2 regions of the Pseudoalteromonas sp. RWi3 genome follow, and region 1 is predicted to be linked to the other one. Evidence: predicted binding sites of a transcription regulator. Region 1 holds the regulator's gene; the other holds the start of a gene.
What was found. The regulator sigma-54, encoded in region 1, starts transcription at its own class of promoters, with help from an activator protein. The targets are predictions, from matches to a motif close to GTTGGCACGNNNNTNGNNT.
Positions count from the first base shown of each region.

Region 2: ACFI4Z_RS15330 (EF-hand domain-containing protein) is a predicted target of sigma-54. The motif match lies at 1,547-1,565, and genes of this name have one in related genera.

Region 1 is NZ_JBHNYL010000011.1:39,453-42,629, reverse strand. Features, by position in the region: gene ptsN (PTS IIA-like nitrogen regulatory protein PtsN) at 1-422, opposite strand, end outside; gene hpf (ribosome hibernation promoting factor) at 427-714, opposite strand; gene ACFI4Z_RS13985 (RNA polymerase factor sigma-54) at 744-2,240, opposite strand; gene lptB (LPS export ABC transporter ATP-binding protein) at 2,309-3,034, opposite strand; gene lptA (lipopolysaccharide transport periplasmic protein LptA) at 3,031-3,177, opposite strand, start outside.
Region 2 is NZ_JBHNYL010000014.1:23,387-26,563, reverse strand. Features, by position in the region: gene rluB (23S rRNA pseudouridine(2605) synthase RluB) at 1-250, opposite strand, end outside; gene scpB (SMC-Scp complex subunit ScpB) at 247-837, opposite strand; gene ACFI4Z_RS15330 (EF-hand domain-containing protein) at 987-1,508, opposite strand; gene ACFI4Z_RS15325 (exonuclease III) at 1,707-2,138, opposite strand; gene xthA (exodeoxyribonuclease III) at 2,375-3,177, shown strand, end outside.

The DNA of each region.
Region 1 (3,177 bases):
TCCTGATCTGTTTTTGCGCTACGTAGTTGTTTACAAAACTCTTTATCGTTAAGTTTATCAGCAATTGTTGCTAACGTCTTCAAATGAAGTTGGCAATCTCCATCAGGTACGATCAGTGCTACAAAAATATCGACAGGACGATTATCAATTGCATCAAAGTTAATGGGGGTTTCACTCACTAAGATTAATGCTAGAGGAGATTGTGCGCCACTCATGCGACCATGTGGTATAGCAATACCTCGACCTATGCCTGTGCTACCAAGCTTTTCCCGATTTAATAATGCGTTAAGGATCTCTTGCTGTGTGAGGTGAGGAAGCTTTTCATGAGCCAATTGGCTAATAAATTCTAGAATTCGTTTTTTGCTATTAAAAAGGACCGCAGCTTTACTGCAGTCCTCAGAAGTAAGTGAACTTAATTTCATAGTATTAGTGTCGAGCGTGCTTCTCTTTGTGTTTTATTACTTGGCGGTCTAATTTATCAATCAGTCCGTCAATCGCAGCATACATATCTTGATGTTCAGTTGAAGCAAATAAATCAGCACCGCTAACATGTATTGTGGCTTCTGCTTTTTGACTTAATTTTTCTACGTCAAGAATCACATGTACATTATTAATACTATCAAAGTGCCTTTCAAGCTTCGCAAACTTATTGTGTACATAGTCTCTAAGTGAATCGGTAATTTCTACGTGGCGACCAGTTAAGTTAATTTGCATAAGCATTTTCCTTCTTTGTTTTTTACGCCTTAAATCAAACTCTTTCTTTGATTTGACGGTGGAATAGCTAGAGACTCACGATATTTTGCAATTGTGCGTCTAGCTACTTTGATACCTTGCTCAGCCAATATATCTGCAATTTTACTATCACTCAATGGTTTCGCTGAGTTTTCTGCGCTAATAAGCTTTTTGATCAATGCACGGATAGCTGTAGAAGAGCATTCCCCGCCATTTTCGGTGCTTACGTGACTAGAGAAAAAGTACTTCAACTCAAAAATACCACGTGGTGTATGCATATACTTTTGAGTTGTTACGCGTGAGATAGTTGACTCATGCATCTCGACCATTTCTGCTACATCATTTAGTACCATCGGGCGCATAGCTTCGGGGCCGTGTTCAAAAAAACCTTGCTGCTGTTTCACTATACAATTAGTTACTTTGAGTAATGTTTCATTACGGCTTTCTAAGCTTTTAATAAACCATTTTGCTTCTTGCAGATGCGAACGAATAAACTGACTGTCACTGCTCGATTTTACTGAGCGAGACATGGCGGCATACTGGCTGTTCACTCTAATTTTAGGCATGCTTTCTGGATTTAATTCCACCATCCAGCGCCCTTTAACTTTTTTCACTGAAACATCAGGGATAACATACTCAGACTCTTCGCGCACAATAGTATCTGCGGGCTTAGGGTTCAAGCTGTGTATCAGTGTCATGACTTCTTTTAGCTCATCTTCTTTAAGCTTAGTCTTTTTCATCAAAGTGCGATAGTCACGACTTGCTAAAAGATCGATATGCTCGGTTAAAATCATTTTAGTCTCTGCAAGCCATGGCGTTGCAGGGTCGAATTGATTCAGTTGTATACATAAACACTCTTGTAAGCTGCGTGCGGCAATCCCTATTGGATCAAACAATTGGATGCGTTTTAAAACAGCTTGAACTTCATCAAGTTCTATTTCTTCTTCGTTATTATCTTTGTTTAAACTTTCAACAATGTCTTCGCAGCTCAATGTTAAAATACCCGATTCATCAATCGCTTCAACAATAGCAATGGCTATGGCTTCATCGGTCGGGCTAAATGGCGTTAATTGTAGCTGCCACATAATGTATTCATGCAGCGTTTCAGTGGAAGCACCTTGGTAAATAGACTCATCTTCAGGCATTGGTCCTGATGAGCTAGAAGGCGCAGCGCTCATGTACTCATCCCATGTTACATCCATGGCCATTTCGTCGCTGACAGTTTCTTTACTGAGTGCTTCACTACTTTCTTGTTCGTATTCACTTGGTGTTTCATCAGCAGATGCACTGACTGTTACTTCATCAGTGTCTTGTTTTTGCTCATTTTTGCCTGCAGTTTCATCACTAAATTCATGCTCCTCAACTTCTAGTAAAGGATTACTGTCGAGTGCTTCCTGAATTTCTTGTTGTAGATCCAATGTACTGAGTTGCAACAAACGAATAGCTTGTTGTAACTGAGGTGTCATTGTCAATTGCTGGCCCATGCGCAGCTGGAGTGATTGCCTCATTTATCTTTAACAATCCTTTTATTATGTAATCAGAATTAAGTTTAGCAGATAGTTAGCTGAACGTTGGTTTATAGCCTAAATTGCTCACCCAGATAAACATCGCGTACTGTTTGGTCGGCAAGCACATGTTCAGGAGTGCCTGAAGCAATTAGCTCACCATGAGAAACAATGTAGGCTTTTTCACAAACATCAAGGGTTTCTCGTACATTATGATCTGTAATCAACACCCCGATGCCTCGGTTTTTAAGGTGTTCAATTATTTTCTTTATATCTAACACTGAAATTGGATCAACACCAGCAAAAGGCTCATCTAATAAAATAAATTTAGGGTTTGCGGCTAATGCGCGTGCAATTTCAACTCGGCGGCGTTCACCACCTGATAACGCCATACCTTGGCTATCGCGAATGTGTTGTATGCTAAATTCATCCAGCAGGCCATCCAGAGCTTGTTCTCGGCCTTGCTTATTTAAATCGTTTCGTGTTTCTAATATCGCCATCAAGTTTTGATAAACCGTTAATTTACGAAAAATAGATGACTCTTGCGGTAAATAACCAATACCTAATCGTGCACGGCTATGCATAGGCAGTAATGTAATGTCGTTATCATCAATGCTTATTTTGCCTTTGTCGCTCGGTACTAAACCAACAATCATATAAAAAGTGGTCGTTTTACCTGCACCATTTGGGCCTAGTAAACCGACAATGCTTCCTGCACTTACTTCTAAACCCACACTCTTTACAACTTGGCGGCCTTTATAGCTTTTAGCTAAAAATTCAGCTTTTAACGTACTCATGGCTGACCTTTTGACTTTGCTTTTTTATTTTCGATGGGCACTAAAATAGTATGTACGCGGTCATCTGAGTTTTCATCTTTTTGCGCACTAATTAGTTGCTGCTCCATGTCGTAAGAGATGCTTTTAGCATTGATCTTTTGACC
Region 2 (3,177 bases), on a different contig from region 1:
TACGCGTACACAACTCCCCTTCAGGTTTGTTATACATAATTACGCGGCAAATACGCTCTGCTTTCTCTTCTATTTTTACAGTGTGACCATCCACACGAATTTGATCTGTTTCCTCAACACGATCGCCTAACTTTGCCACTTTACCGTTTACACTTACACGGTTAGCGTCAATGTACTTTTCCATTTCACGACGCGAACCAACACCGGCTCTCGCGAGGACTTTTTGTAGCTTTTCACCTTGTATACTCATTCGGATAGTTCTCTCACAGAAGGATCACTCAATAACTGATCAATCTTACTTATTTGCTGCTTTGGCAGTTCAGGTAAGTTATCAAGACCAGTTAACGAAAAATAATCTAAAAATTGTTTTGTCGTTGCATAAAGAGCTGGTTTCCCTGGGACTTCTTTATAACCAACGACGTGTACCCACTCTCTTTCAAGCAGGGATTTCATTATACCAGAACCCACAGCGACACCCCGTACTTGCTCTATCTCACCACGGGTAATTGGCTGGCGATAAGCTATCAATGACAGCGTTTCTAATAAGGCACGTGAATATTTTGGAGCACGCTCTTGGAATAAGTTACTTAACCAAGGTGCAAGACTTTCACAAGCTTGAAAACGATAACCACTTGCGACTTCAACCAAACGGATACCACGTGTTTGGTAATGTATTTGAATATGCTCTATTGCTTGATTTACGCGTGCCATAGACACACTCAAATCAATTAATACGGTGTCTTTAATGTATCGTTTATTTAATGGTTTTGGCGCAACAAAAATCGCTGCTTCAATGATCTCAATGAGCTGCTCATCACTTACTCGTTTTGTTGCCATCTATAAAACCATTAATTAATGTTCGCGGAACTGATTAACCACTTATTATGACAGAATACACCGATTGTTGGAAAAATTATTATCTAAAAACCCAAAAAAAATGCCAGCAACTATGCTGGCATTTTTATGTTTTATTAAAAAAATTTTAATTAACTGTTTTTCAACATCTCAAGCGCTTCATCTTCAGCCACTTCACTACCGTGTGCCCTAATGTAGCTCATAAACTCACTTTTGCTCACACGCTTATCTTTATTTGCATCTATATAACCAAAGTGGTTGGCGATGTCATCGTCATTTGCTTCAACCACAGAAATAAAGCCATTGCTGTCGTTATCTAATGATGAAAAATTACTTTCAATTGGGTCAAATTTTGCTATCTCTGCTTTGAAAGCTGATTCACTCACTTCACTATCGGTGGCTACTTTACCTGTATTTAGCTGAGTATAAGTTGAGAACTCCTCACGACTAATTTGCTCATCCATATTGGTATCAATATTAGAGAAATGTGACCAAATATCATCATCGTCGGCTTCTACTTTTGAAATATATCCATCGTTGTCATTATCTAGACTACCAAAATCACTACTGATTTTGTCCATTGATGCATTTGATGAACACGCACTCAGGGTAAGAGCAGCCAAAATAGTAGATGCAAGTGTTAACTTTTTCATAAGAGATTCCTTGTAATAAATTAAATTCACTTAATTTAATACAAGTACCAAGCCACAATCTTTACTTTTAAAAATCAACAAGATAAAACAAAATGAAATTTAAACCTGAAGAAACCATAAAAACTTTTCAGCTTTTCTGTAAAAGTTTCACACACAAAAAAAGCGCTGTATAAGCGCTTTCTTAATCAAATTTTGCTATTAGATAGCAGCGTTTTGGTAACGCTTAACAAAATCAGTCACCACTTCACCATTACAACGCAGTGAGTTTAAGTTACCGATTTTTGCCCTAACTGGCTCAAGGCCTTTTTTAACAGCTGTAATACACAATTGCGTTTCAGTTTGGTCATTTTCAGCAAATACTTGAATCATTTTTACGTCGCGGTTTTTCATCTCAACTTTTTTAGCAATTGAACGAATATCTTCACCATTACACAAAATGCTTTGCGAATAGCGCGATAAAAAAATACCGTGCTTAGAAGCTACTTTGCGGGCCGCAGAGAAACCTTCATTTGCACTGATTGAACATAACTTTGATTCAATTTTTTTATCTGCACTAAAATATTCAGCTGCTTGAGTAACCTGTGAGAATGATACTGTTGCAACGAAAATAGCTAAAAGTTGTTTTTTCATGACTGACCTGTATAAAATGGTTTGAACGGGTTTGTTTCGCGCATTATATATACAGAAAAGCACAAATCAATTGAATAATTCATTTAATTTTTTATTTAATGGAAGGTTAACAATGTTTAATAAATAATCATCATTTGAACAACATTAAACCAACTTTACGTAATGAATAAGCACATGTATCAAGCTCATTTTGATGATAGAATTTAGTAAAACACATACTCTTTCAGGCCAAACATATGAAAGTCATTTCTTTTAACATCAACGGGCTTCGTGCTCGTTTGCATCAACTACAAGCAATCATTGATAAACATCAACCTGATATTATCGGCTTACAAGAAATTAAAGTGCATGATGAAGCTTTTCCTTTAGAAGATGTTCAAAAAATGGGGTATCACGTTTATTTCCATGGTCAAAAAGCACATTACGGTGTGGCTATGCTGTGTAAAAATGAACCTAAGTCCGTATTTAAAGGTTTTGCTACAGACACTGAAGAGTCACAAAAACGTATGATCAGTGTAACCGTCACACAAGAAAATGGTCGCGACCTAACTGTTATGAATGGATACTTTCCTCAAGGTGACAACATCAATCACGAGACTAAGTTTCCTTATAAGCGCCAGTTTTACACTGATCTTATGAATCACCTTAATACTAATCATAGCGCTGAGGAAGATGTCATCGTCATGGGTGATATAAATATCTCTCCGACCGATTTAGACATTGGAATTGGCGAGCCAAACCGTAAACGTTGGTTAAAAACCGGCAAATGCTCTTTTCAACCAATAGAACGTGAGTGGCTAGCCACATTAATGAATTGGGGCTTTAAAGATACCTACCGTGAGCTTTACCCTGACACAGGTGAGCAATATTCTTGGTTTGATTACCGCTCTAAAGGGTTCGATGACAATCGAGGCTTACGCATTGATGTGGTACTTGCAACCCCTGCATTAGCTGCGCGCTGTACTGATGCAGGTATTGACTACGAATTAAGAGGCATAGAAAAACCGTCTGATCATGCACCTATTTGGTCAACTTTTAG